DNA from 2 places in the Kitasatospora sp. NPDC022856 genome. Region 2 is predicted to be linked to the other one. Evidence: predicted binding sites of a transcription regulator. Region 2 holds the regulator's gene; the other holds the start of a gene.

Region 1 (6,503 bases), on a different contig from region 2:
GGCGCCGAGCTTCTTGAACAGCCGTCGGGCGTGGGTCTTCACGGTGTCCTCGGAGAGGAAGAGCTCGCGGCCGATCTCGGCGTTGCTGCGGCCGTGGCTCATGCCCTCCAGCACCTGGATCTCACGCGCCGTCAGCGTCGGCGCGGCGCCCATGTCGGGGCTGCGCAGCCGACGCGGGGCGAGCCGCCAGGTCGGGTCGGCGAGGGCCTGGGTGACGGTCGCCCGCAGCTCGGCGCGCGAGGCGTCCTTGTGCAGGTACCCGCGGGCACCGGCGGCCACCGCGAGGGCGACGCCGTCGAGGTCCTCGGCGACGGTGAGCATGATGATCCGCGCGCCCGGGTCGGCGGACAGCAGCCGCCGGACCGTCTCGACCCCGCCGAGGCCGGGCATCCGGACGTCCATCAGAACGAGATCGGAGCGGTCGGCCACCCAGCGGCGGAGGACCTCCTCCCCGTTCGTCGCGGTGGTGACCCGGTCGACGCCGGGTACGGTCGCGACCGCGCGGCGAAGCGCCTCGCGGGCGAGCGGGGAATCGTCGCAAACGAGAACGGAAGTCATGACCGTCGTCCTCCGCAGCTGATCCGCGTCACGTTGAGCCTCCTGGCTGGTACGAATCTCTCCGACACGGCCGATTGGCGACGGACTCCGTGCCGATCGCCTGAACTTCCCCGCGATCGTTCCCGACGTCCGGCGCCCGCTAACCGCCTCCGCACTTCCAACGACCGTCACTCGAATGAGTTACGGCTTTCAGGGCCATCTCCACCACTGTACGTGGCCAACCCGTTACCGATCAGCTACCTCGCGGTGCACACGCCGCTCTTTTGTGCAGCTCGCGCGCGGTGGGCGCACCACCCGCACACCGGCACGGATCGTCGCGCGCCCGTCGGCCACCCGATTGCCACGTCTGCGCCCGCCGAACTCCATGCCCACTTTGCCCGTTTTTATAGCTTTTGTATGGTCATTGACTGTTGTGCCACTCTGTGGGTGACTTGTCCATGGAGTTGCCGTAAGTCATATTTCCAGGTGTCCACACCAGCGCATCGATGCCTCGCCGTGCCGTGCAGCCCCGCCCGCCGATGGCCGGTCCGCGGCCGCGAGCCTCTGAAGGGAATGAGCCATGGCAGATTTCTCCCGCCTCCCCGGCCCCAACGCCGATCTCTGGGACTGGCAGCTCTCCGCGGCCTGCCGCGGCGTGGACAGCTCGCTCTTCTTCCACCCCGAAGGGGAGCGCGGCGCCGCGCGGAGTTCGCGTGAGGCGAGCGCCAAGGAGGTCTGCATGCGCTGCCCGGTACGCACCGAATGCGCGGCGCACGCACTGGCCGTCCGCGAGCCGTACGGCGTCTGGGGAGGCCTGACCGAGGATGAGCGCGAGGAGATGATGGGCCGCTCGCGCAACCGCCTCGTGGAAGTACCGCTGGTCGCGCCGACGGGGCTGCCGCGCTAGGCACGCACCCGCTCCGCGCCATGAAGAAACGTTTCTTCATGGCGCTTCGAGCCGCCGGTGCGCCCGGGCGAACGCCCGGTCAGCGCCCGGCCGCCGCGCCCGCCAGCCGCTCCAGCATCAGCGCCACCGCTGGCACCTCGGCGAGGTCCGGCAGGGTCAGGGCGACCACCTGCCGCACCGCCGGCGCCCCCGAGGCGGTCCGCACCGGCACCGCCGACACGCCGTCGGGGCGCACCGACTCCAGCGCCAGCCCCGGCAGCACCGCCACCCCGAGCCCGGCCGCCACCAGGCCGACCACCGCCGGGTAGTCGTCGGTCGCGAAGTCGATCCGGGGCTCGAAGCCCGCCCCCGCGCAGAGTTCCACCAGGTGCCCCCGGCACTGCGGGCAGCCCGCGATCCACTGCTCCCCCGCCAGTTCGGCGAGTTCCACCGGCTCGCGCCCGTCGCCGCGCCCCGACAGCGGGTGCGCGGCGGGCAGCAGGCCGACCATCGGGTCGTCGAGCAGCGGGGTGACCACCAGGTCGGACCAGTCGGTGGTGGCGCTGAGCTGCTGGGCCTCCAGATTGGCCTCGGCCCGCGCCTCGCGCGGCGTGCCGTGCCCGGGGGCGGACGCCGGAAGGGGCGTCGGCGCGCCGCCGGGGGCCTGCGGATACCTGAAGGCCAGCGCGATCTCGCACTCGCCGCCGCGCAGCATCGCCAGCGACTCCGGCGGTTCGGCCTCGACCAGCGACACGCGCACCCCCGGATGGCTGTCCCGCAGCCGGGCGACGGTCGGCGGCACCAGGGTGGAACTCGCGGTGGGGAAGGAGACCAGCCGCACCCGTCCGGCCCGCAGTCCGGCGATCGCCGCGACCTCCTCCTCGGCGGCGGAGAGCCCGGCCAGGATGCCGGTGGCATGCTTGAGGAGCACCCGCCCGGCCTCGCTCAGCTGCATGCCGCGCCCCGAACGGACCACCAGCGGGGTGTCGACGGACTTCTCCAGGGCCTTCATCTGCTGGCTGATGGCGGGCTGCGTACAGCCCAGCTCACGGGCGGCGGCGGAGAAGGAGCCGGTGCGGGCGACGGCACGCAGAACGCGCAGGTGGCGGGCCTCGATCATGCCTCAGTTATAAGGCAATCTTTGCTTTATGCAAAATTCAACTGATAGTTGAAGAGTCAAACGCCCCACACGCCGCAGGCCCGGCCCGTACCCCGAGGGGCGCGGACCGGGCCTGCGGTCACTGATCAGGCGTCAGTGGGAGTGGCCGTGGCCGCCGTGCGAGTGGCCGTTGTCGGCCTCCTCTTCCTTCTTCTCCACCACGAGGGTCTCGGTGGTGAGCAGCAGGGAGGCGATCGACGCGGCGTTCTCCAGCGCGGAGCGGGTGACCTTGACCGGGTCGATGACGCCGGCCTTCAGCAGGTCGCCGTACTCACCGGTGGCGGCGTTGAAGCCGTGACCGGCCTCCAGCTCGGCGACCTTGTGGGTGATGACGTAGCCCTCGAGGCCGGCGTTCTGGGCGATCCAGCGCAGCGGCTCGGCGAGCGCCTTGCGGACGACCGCGACACCGGTCGCCTCGTCGCCCGACAGGCCCAGGCCGCCCTCCAGCACCTTGGCGGCGTGGACGAGGGAGGCGCCACCGCCGGCGACGATGCCCTCCTCGACCGCGGCACGGGTCGCCGAGATGGCGTCCTCCAGGCGGTGCTTGCGCTCCTTCAGCTCCACCTCGGTGGCGGCGCCGACCTTGATGACGCAGACGCCGCCGGCCAGCTTGGCCAGGCGCTCCTGCAGCTTCTCGCGGTCCCAGTCGGAGTCCGTGTTGGCGATCTCGCCCTTGATCTGGGCGACGCGGCCGGCGACGGCCTCGGTGTCACCGGCACCGTCGACGACGGTGGTCTCGTCCTTGGTGATGGTCACGCGGCGGGCGGTGCCCAGCACGTCCAGACCGGCCTGGTCGAGCTTGAGGCCGACCTCCTCGGAGATGACGGTGGCACCGGTCAGGGTGGCCAGGTCGCCCAGGATCGCCTTGCGGCGGTCACCGAAGCCCGGGGCCTTGACGGCGACCGCGTTGAAGGTGCCGCGGATCTTGTTCACCACGAGGGTGGACAGCGCCTCGCCGTCGACGTCCTCGGCGATGATCAGCAGCGGCTTCGAGGCACCGCCCTGCAGGATCTTCTCCAGCAGCGGGAGCAGCTCCTGGATGGAGGAGATCTTGCCCTGGTTGATCAGGATGTACGGGTCCTCCAGGACCGCCTCCTGCCGCTCCGCGTCGGTGACGAAGTACGGCGACAGGTAACCCTTGTCGAACTGCATGCCCTCGGTGAAGTCCAGCTCCACGCCGAAGGTGTTGGACTCCTCGACGGTGATGACACCGTCCTTGCCGACCTTGTCGATCGCCTCGGCGATGAGCTCGCCGACCTGGGTGTCCTGCGCGGAGAGGGACGCGACGGCGGCGACGTCGTCCTTGCCCTCGATCTCGCGGGCGATGGACAGCAGGTGCTCGGAGACCGCGGCGACGGCCTTGTCGATGCCCTTCTTCAGGGCGGCCGGGCCGGCGCCCGCGGCGACGTTGCGCAGACCCTCGTTGACCAGGGCCTGGGCCAGCACGGTGGCGGTGGTGGTGCCGTCGCCCGCGACGTCGTTGGTCTTGGTGGCGACCTCCTTGACGAGCTGCGCGCCAAGGTTCTCGTACGGGTCGTCGAGCTCGACCTCACGGGCGATGGTGACACCGTCGTTGGTGATGGTCGGCGCACCGAACTTCTTGTCGATGACGACGTTGCGGCCCTTGGGGCCGATGGTCACCTTGACGGTGTCGGCCAGCTTGTTGACACCGCGCTCCAGCGAGCGGCGGGCGTCCTCGTCGAACTGCAGGATCTTCGCCATGTTCCCTATTCCCTCGGGGCTGCGACCGGCACGCCGGCCACCGGACTACGTGAACCAACAACCACGCCCCGGGCCCCTGTCACTGGGACACGGATCCGGGGCGGGCTGGAACGTCTTACTTCTCGGTGCTGCTTACTTCTCGATGATGGCGAGAACGTCGCGCGCCGAGAGGACGAGGTACTCCTCGCCCTGGTACTTCACCTCGGTGCCGCCGTACTTCGAGTACAGGACGATGTCACCGACGGCGACGTCGAGCGGCAGACGCTGGCCGTCCTCGAAGCGGCCCGGGCCGACAGCCAGGACGACGCCCTCCTGGGGCTTCTCCTTGGCGGTGTCCGGGATAACCAGGCCGGAGGCCGTGGTGGTCTCGGCGTCGAGCGGCTGGACCACGATGCGGTCCTCGAGCGGCTTGATGGCAACCTTGCTGCTGGTGGTCACGTCCGAGCTCCCCTTCGGAGATTACGGGGTTGTCTAACGGGTAGTGGCGAACCTACGGGCCTGCCGTCGCGGGGGTCAGACACGCTTCTTCGCGTTAGCACTCTCCTGGTGGTGAGTGCCAAGGACGACCATAGGCCGCGGTTAGCACTCAGTCAACCAGAGTGCCAACGGCGCGCCCGAAACGGTTCTCGCGGGCGGCTGCCGGGCCGCACTCCCGTACGACGCCGCCGATGATCCGCACGCGCGTGCGTCCGATCAGGGCCCACTCCACCAGTGCGCTCTCCCCTCCGCCCCGGGCGGGCCGGCCCCGGGCGGCCCGCCGCGCCGACCGGGGAGAATGAGCGGGTGGACACCGAGAACCTGCAGCCCCTGCTGACCCCCGAGGGGCAGTCCCTGCTCGCCGAGCTGCGCGAGTTCGCGCCCGAGGAGGAGCTGGCGCTGGCGACCAGGCTGCGCCGGGAGCACTCGGCGGAGCTGGTCTCGGCGGCGTTCGGGCAGGCCCGGCTGCGGCAGCGGGCGCGGGCGAAGTTCGGCGCGGACGCCGACCTGATGTACTTCACGCCCAACGGCGTCGAGCAGTCCACCCGGCGCAGCGTCGCCGAGTGGCGGGCACGGCGCTTCGCCGAGCTGGGCGTGCGGCGGCTGGCCGACCTCTGCTGCGGGATCGGCGGCGACGTCCTCGCGCTGGCCCGGGCCGGGATCGAGGTGCTCGCCGTGGACCGGGACCCGGCGGCCTGCGCGGCGACCGCCGCCAACGCCGCCGCACTGGGCCTGGCGGACCTGGTCGAGGTGCGCTGCGCGGACGTCGCCGACGTCGACGTCACCGGCTACGACGCGGTCTTCACCGACCCGGCCCGCCGCACCTCGCGCGGCCGGGTGTTCGACCCCGAGGCGTACGCCCCGCCGCTGTCCTGGGCGATCGAGGCCGGCCGGCGCACCCCGATCGGCGCGCTCAAGGTGGCCCCCGGCATCCCGCACACGGCCGTGCCGGGCGACGCGGAGGCCGAGTGGGTCTCCGACCACGGCGACGTCAAGGAGGCGGTGCTCTGGTTCGGCACCGGGGCCGACCGCCCGCACCGCGCCACCCTGCTGCCGCACGGCGACTCGCTGACCGGCGGCGACCTGCCCGACCCGCCGGCCGGACCGGTCGGCCGCTACCTCTACGAGCCGGACGGCGCGGTGATCCGGGCCCACCTGGTCGCCGAGGTGGCCGAGCGGGTGCACGGCCGGCTGATCGACCCGAAGATCGCCTACCTCACCTCGGACCGGCTGGTCGCCACCCCGTACGCGCACGCCTTCGAGCTGACCGACGTGCTGCCGTTCCACATCAAGAAGCTGAAGGCGCTGCTGCGCGAGCGGGCCGTCGGCGCCGTGGTGATCAAGAAGCGGGGGATGGCGATCACCCCGGAGGAGCTGCGCCGCCAGCTGAAGCCGAGCGGGCCGAACAGCGTCACCGTGATCCTCTGCCGCACCGACCAGGGCCCGCTGATGATGCTCGGCCGGCCGGTGGCGCTCCCGTAGGCGGACTCCCGGTCAGCCGGCGGGCGGCCGGATGTAGTCCTCCAGCCGGGCCACCGCGAAACCCTGCTCCTGGATGCGGGCCAGCAGCTCCCCGAACATCTGCGTCATCGTCTCGCCCTTGAGGTCCTTGGGCCCCCGGAAGTGGGCGAGGACGATGTCGCCGGGCCGCAGCTTCTTGTCCGCCGCCTGGTACTGCATGTCGTGGATCTGCATCGACTCGCGCCAGAGCACGATCGCGCG
Region 2 (6,503 bases):
GATCAGCACGATCAGTGGCCAGGCGCCGCGCAGCAGCGCGATCAGCAGGCCGGTGAAACCCACGTACAGGAGCCCGATCACGAACATGGTCCCGACCATCCGGCCGGTCAGGCCGCGGTCCGGGGCGAAGCGGGTGGGCTGGCCCGAGGTCGACATCGCTGGTCCTCCGTTCGCCGTTCGCTATCGATGCTGCCACCCGGCCGGTCCCGCGGCATCACCCGCGCGCCGCGCGATGCGGGCAGGATCACCCCGGCGGTGCCGTTCCTGCCGTCGGACCCGGGCCTTACACTGGCAGGTACGGTTCTGGCACTCCTCTGTTCAGAGTGCCAAAGGCCGCGGTCCGCCCGGCGGACCGCACCATGCCGGAACGACACACGTCACCACGGACAACGTGCGAAGAGGGAGGTGCGTGCCCCATGGCCGGTGAGGTCCGCCAGCTCGACGAACGCAAGCTCGCCGTGCTCCGCGCCATCGTCCAGGACTACGTGGGCACCGAGGAGCCGGTCGGCTCCAAGGCTCTCGTCGAACGCCACAACCTCGGGGTCTCCCCGGCCACCGTCCGCAACGACATGGCCGCGCTGGAGGAGGACGGCTTCATCCACCAGCCGCACACCAGCGCCGGGCGGATCCCCACCGACAAGGGGTACCGCCTCTTCGTCGACCGGCTCGCCGAGGTCAAGCCGATGAGCGCGCCCGAGCGGCGGGCGATCCGGCACTTCCTGGACGGCGCGGTGGACCTGGACGACGTGGTCGCCCGCACGGTCCGGCTGCTCGCCCAGCTCACCCGGCAGGTGGCGGTGGTCCAGTACCCCTCGCTCTCCCGCTCCACGGTGCGCCACATCGAGCTGGTCGCGCTGGCTCCGGCCAAGGTCATGCTGGTCCTGATCACCAACACCGGCCGGGTCGAGCAGCGGATGGTCGACTGCCCGGGTCCGGTCGGCGAGGTGGTCCTCGCGGACCTCCGTGCCAAGATCAACACGAGGGCCGTCGGCGTGCGGCTGCCCGACGTGCCGGGGCTGCTGGACGAGCTCCCGGCGATGTTCGAGGCGGTGGACCGGCCGGCCGTCACCATCGTCCTGGCGACGCTCTTCGAGGCGCTCGCCGAGCAGAACGAGGAGCGGATCATGCTGGCCGGCACGGCCAACCTGACCCGCTTCGGCCACGACTTCCCGCTCACCATCCAGCCGGTGCTGGAGGCGCTGGAGGAGCAGGTCGTCCTGCTGCGCCTCCTGGGTGAGACGGCGGACGCCGGGATGACGGTCCGGATCGGCCGGGAGAACGCGTACGAAGGGCTCAATTCCACCTCGGTCGTCTCGGTCGGTTACGGTTCGGGCGACGAGAGCGTGGCCAAACTGGGTGTGATCGGTCCGACCCGGATGGACTATCCGGGCACAATGGGGGCGGTGCGAGCGGTGGCACGGTACGTGGGCCAGATCCTGGCCGAGTCGTAGGGAACGACCGGTGTCACACAGGTGACACCGGTACCAGTCGCAAGCACTTCTACAGGCGGAACAAGCGGAGCATTTGGTGGCCACGGACTACTACGCGGTACTCGGCGTCCGACGGGATGCGGGGCAGGACGAGATCAAGAAGGCGTTCCGGCGCCTGGCGCGCGAACTGCACCCGGACGTCAACCCCGACCCGAAGACGCAGGAGCGGTTCAAGGAGATCAACGCCGCCTACGAGGTCCTCTCCGACCCGCAGAAGCGGCAGGTCTACGACCTCGGCGGGGATCCCCTCTCGCCCAACGGCGGAGGCGCGGGCGGCTTCGGCGCGGGCGCGGCCGGGTTCGGCTTCTCCGACATCATGGACGCGTTCTTCGGCGCGGCCGCCGGTCAGCGCGGCCCGCGCTCGCGCACCCGGCGCGGCCAGGACGCCATGATCCGGCTGGAGATCACCCTGGAGGAGGCCGCGTTCGGCACCACCAAGGAACTCCAGGTCGACACCGCCGTCACCTGCACCACGTGCAGCGGCGAGGGCGCCGCCCCCGGCACCTCCGCGCAGACCTGTGACATGTGTCGCGGCAAGGGCGAGGTCTCCCAGGTCACCCGGTCCTTCCTGGGCCAGGTCATGACCTCCCGGCCCTGCCCGCAGTGCCAGGGCTTCGGCACCGTCGTGCCGACCCCATGCCCGGAGTGCGCCGGCGACGGCCGCGTGCGGGCCCGCCGCACCCTGACCGTGAAGATCCCGGCCGGTGTCGACAACGGCACCCGGATCCAGCTGGCCGGCGAGGGCGAGGTCGGCCCCGGCGGCGGCCCGGCCGGCGACCTCTACGTCGAGATCGCCGAGAGCACCCACCCGACCTTCCAGCGCCGCGGCGACGACCTGCACTGCACGGTCACCATCCCGATGACGGCCGCCTCGCTCGGCACCCAGGTGCCGCTGCAGACCCTGGACGGGCTGGAGGAGGTCGACATCCGGCCCGGCACCCAGTCCGGCCAGTCGATCCCGCTGCACGCCCGCGGCATCACCCATCTGCGCGGCGGCGGCCGGGGCGACTTGATAGTGCACGTCGAGGTGCAGACGCCCACCAAGCTCGACCCCGAGCAGGAGGACCTGCTGCGCCGGCTCGCGGTGCTGCGCGGCGAGGAGCGGCCCTCCGGGCAGTTCGCGCCGGGCCAGCAGGGGCTGTTCTCCCGGCTGAAGGACGCCTTCAACGGCCGCTGACCGTACCGGCGCCCGGTGCCCCGCTCCCGGCGGGTCACCGGGCGCCGTCGTTCCCCCGTCCGTCCCCCCACTCCAGGAACCGCCATGACCGCGCCCGTGTTCGTCGTCGAGACCGCGCAGCTCGCCTCCGCCGCCCCCGGCGCGGTGGTCCGGCTGGACGGCCCGGAGGGGCGGCACGCCGCCGCCGTGAAGCGGCTGGAGCCGGGCGAGGCGGTGACCCTGGCCGACGGGCTCGGCCTGGGCGCCGACGGCACCGTCACGGCCGTGCACGGCAAGGACGCCGTCGAGGTGACGGTCGCCGGGGTCCGCCGGGAGGCCGAGCCGGCGCCGCGGATCGTCGTCGTCCAGGCGCTGCCCAAGGGCGACCGCGGCGAGCTGGCGGTGGAGACCATGACCGAGGTCGGCGTGGACGTGGTGATCCCCTGGGCCGCCTCCCGCTGCATCACCCAGTGGAAGGGCGAGCGCGGTGCCAAGGCGCTCGCGAAGTGGCGCTCCACCGCCCGCGAGGCGGGCAAGCAGTCCCGCCGGCTGCGCTTCCCCGAGGTCCGCGAACTCGCCACCACCCGCCAGCTGGCGTCCGTCCTGGCCGGGGCCGCGCTCGCCGCGGTGCTGCACGAGGACGGCGCCGAGCCGCTGGCCGGTGCCGCGCTGCCCGGCGGCGGGGACATCGTGCTGGTGGTCGGCCCCGAGGGCGGGGTCTCCCCGGAGGAGCTGGCCGCCTTCGCCGAGGCCGGTGCCAGGCCGTACCGGCTCGGGTCCTCGGTGCTGCGCACCTCGACCGCGGGAGTGGCCGCCGGCGCCCTGCTGCTGGGCCGCACCGGCCGCTGGGGCTGAGCGGGCCGGTCGCCGCACGGACCGTTCGTCCCCCGGTGGTTCGTTCCCCGGCGGTTCGTCCCCCGTAGGGGGCGGCCTGCGCGAAACCGGAGGCGCGCCGCCCCGGCGGGTGCGTAGGGTGCGGCTGTGAGCGAATCCCCGAGCACCCCTGCCGGCGCCTACCTGCGCCATCCGCACCTGCACGGTGACCTGATCACCTTCGTCGCGGAGAACGACGTCTGGCTCGCCCCGCTGGACGGCGGCCGGCCCTGGCGGCTGACGGCCGATCACGTCCCGGTCCGCCGCCCGCGCTTCTCGCCGGACGGCCGGCACATCGCCTTCGTCTCCACCCGGGACGGCGCGCCCGAGGTGCACGTCGCGCCGGTGGACGGCGGCCCGTCCCGGCGGCTGACGTACTGGGGCAGCGACCAGACGCAGCTGCAGGGCTGGACGGCCGACGGCAGCCCGGTCGCCACCACCTCCGCCGGACAGGCCACCCTGCGCCGCACCTGGGCCCATGCCGTACCGCTGGACGGCGGCGAGCCGCGGCGGCTGCCGTACGGGCCGGTCGGCGGCGTGGCGTACGAGCCGGGCGGCGACCGGGTGCTGCTGCTCTCGGCGGCCGGTGCGGAGCCCGCGCGGTGGAAGCGCTACCGGGGCGGCCGGGTCGGCAAGCTCTGGATCGGCGCCGAGCGGTTCGCCCGCGTCCACGAGGAGCTGGACGGGCACATCGAGGCGCCGCTCTGGGTCGACGCGCCCGGCGGCGCCCGGATCGCCTTCCTGGCCGACCACGAGGGCGTCGGCGAACTCTACTCCAGCCTCCCCGACGGCAGCGGCCTGCGCCGCCACACCACCTCCCCGGAGGGCTTCTACGCCCGCGGCGCGACCAGCGACGGCACCCGGGTGATCTGGCACCGGGCCGGTGACCTCTGGCTGCTGGACGACCTCGACGGCGCCGAGCCGCGCCGGCTGGACGTCCGGCCGTCCGGCCCCCGGGCCGGCCGGCGGCCCCGCCCGGTGCCGGCCGCGCACTGGCTGGAGAGCGCCGCCCCCGACCGCACCGGCCGGGCCGGCGCCGTGGTGGTGCGCGGCAGCGTGCACTGGCTGCCGCACCGGGAGGGCCCCGCCCGGGTGCTGGACGAGACGCCCGGCGTCCGGGCCCGGCGGGCCCACGTGGTGCCGGGCGAGGACGGTGCGCAGGGCGTGCTCTGGGTGACCGACGCCGACGGCGAGGACGCCGTCGAGTACGCCCCCGCCGTGCTCGGCGAGGAGCGCCGCCGGCTGGCCGGCGGACAGCTGGGCCGGGTCCGCGCGCTGGCGGTCTCGCCGGACGGCAAGCAGGCGGCGGTCGGCGCGCACGACGGCCGGGTCCTCCTGGTGTCGCTCGCCGACGGGACGGTGCACGAGCTGGACCGCAGCACGGACGGCGAGGTCAGCGGGCTGGCGTTCAGTCCGGACTCCGCCTGGCTCGCCTGGTCGCGGCCGAGCCCGGGCTTCGGGGCCTGGTCGCTGCGCCAGATCGTGCTGGCCAACCTGGCCACCCGCACGGTCGGCGAGGTCACCCCGGCGCGCTTCATCGACACCTCGCCGGCCTTCACCGCCGACGGCCGCCACCTGGCCTTCCTCTCGGTGCGCAACTTCGACCCGGTCTACGACTCGCACGTCTTCGACCTGTCGTTCCCCAACGGCTGCCGCCCGTACCTGGTCACCCTGGCCGCCGACACCCCTTCCCCGTTCGGCCCGCGCCGGGCCGGGCGGCCGGCCGGCGGGGAGGACGACGAGCCCAAGGGCAAGAAGGCGGACGGCGAGGAGGGGGCGGCCGACGCCCCGCCCGCCACCCGGGTAGACCTGGACGGGATCGCCGACCGGATCATCCCCTTCCCGGTCGAGGGCGGCCGGTTCGGCGAGCTGGCGGCCGCCAAGGACGGCGTGCTCTGGACGCGGATCCCGCTCACCGGCGAGCTCGGCGACGACGCGGCCACGCCGGAGGACGAGCAGCCGCGCCCCACCCTGGAGCGGTTCGACCTGCGCAAGCGCCGGGTCGAGCAACTGGTCGACGGGCTCGACGAGTTCGCGGTCAGCGGCGACGGCACCCGGGTCGCCGTGCTGGACGAGGGCGAGCTGCGGATCGTCCCCGCGGACCACAAGGCGGCGGGCGACGACGACGAGATCGACGTCGACCTGCACCGGCTGCGGGTGACCGTCGACCCGGCCGCCGAGTGGCGGCAGATGTACGACGAGAACGGCCGCCTGATGCGCGACAACTTCTGGCGCCCGGACCTCGGCGGCCTGCCCTGGGCCGAGATCCTCGACCGCTACCGGCCGCTGGTGGAGCGGCTCGGTTCGCACGACGACCTGGTCGACCTGCTCTGGGAGGTGCACGGCGAGCTGGGCACCTCGCACGCCTACGTGCAGCCCTACGGCATCCACACCGAGGCCGCCCGCCGGCAGGGCAAGCTCGGCGCCGACCTGGTCAAGGACGGCGAGGTCTGGCGGATCGCCCGGATCCTGCCGGGCGAGTCCTCGGACCCGCGGGCCCGCTCGCCGCTGGCCGCGCCGGGCGCCGCCGTCCGCCCGGGCGACGCGGTGCTGGCCGTCAACGGCCGCCCGGTGGACGCGACCGCCGGCCCGGCCCCGCTGCTGGCCGGCACCGCCGGACAACCGGTCGAGCTGACCGTGGCCGGCAAGGACGGCACCGACCGCCGGTACCCGGTGGTCGTCCCGCTCGCCGACGACGAGCCGCTGCGCTACCACGACTGGGTGGCCGGGCGGCGGGCCGCCGTCCGGGAGCTGTCCGGCGGGCGGCTCGGCTACCTGCACATCCCCGACATGCAGAGCACCGGCTGGGCCCAGATCCACCGCGACCTGCGGTCGGAGATGGCCCGGGAGGGCGTGATCGTCGACATCCGGGAGAACCGCGGCGGCCACACCTCGCAGCTGGTGATCGAGAAGCTGGCCCGGCGGATCGTCGGCTGGACGGTCGCCCGCGACCTCGCCAACCCGGTGCCCTACCCCGGTGACGC

Evidence for each region. Region 2 encodes HrcA, which represses chaperone genes, less so after heat shock. Its sites were predicted from a motif close to TTNGCACTCNGNNNNNCNGAGTGCNAA; they were not measured.
Region 1: the regulator HrcA is predicted to act here: its motif matches at 4,884-4,910, upstream of groES (co-chaperone GroES).

Annotation. Positions count from the first base shown of each region.
Region 1 covers NZ_JBVHHE010000007.1:149,614-156,116, forward strand. Annotated here, with positions in the region: gene ACZ34W_RS10980 (response regulator transcription factor) at 1-558, opposite strand, end outside; gene ACZ34W_RS10985 (WhiB family transcriptional regulator) at 1,118-1,444, shown strand; gene ACZ34W_RS10990 (LysR family transcriptional regulator) at 1,524-2,543, opposite strand; gene groL (chaperonin GroEL) at 2,676-4,304, opposite strand; gene groES (co-chaperone GroES) at 4,437-4,742, opposite strand; gene ACZ34W_RS11005 (THUMP-like domain-containing protein) at 5,088-6,263, shown strand; gene ACZ34W_RS11010 (polysaccharide deacetylase family protein) at 6,276-6,503, opposite strand, start outside.
Region 2 covers NZ_JBVHHE010000001.1:523,197-529,699, reverse strand. Annotated here, with positions in the region: gene htpX (zinc metalloprotease HtpX) at 1-156, opposite strand, end outside; gene hrcA (heat-inducible transcriptional repressor HrcA) at 417-1,451, shown strand; gene dnaJ (molecular chaperone DnaJ) at 1,528-2,667, shown strand; gene ACZ34W_RS02385 (16S rRNA (uracil(1498)-N(3))-methyltransferase) at 2,752-3,501, shown strand; gene ACZ34W_RS02380 (S41 family peptidase) at 3,628-6,503, shown strand, end outside.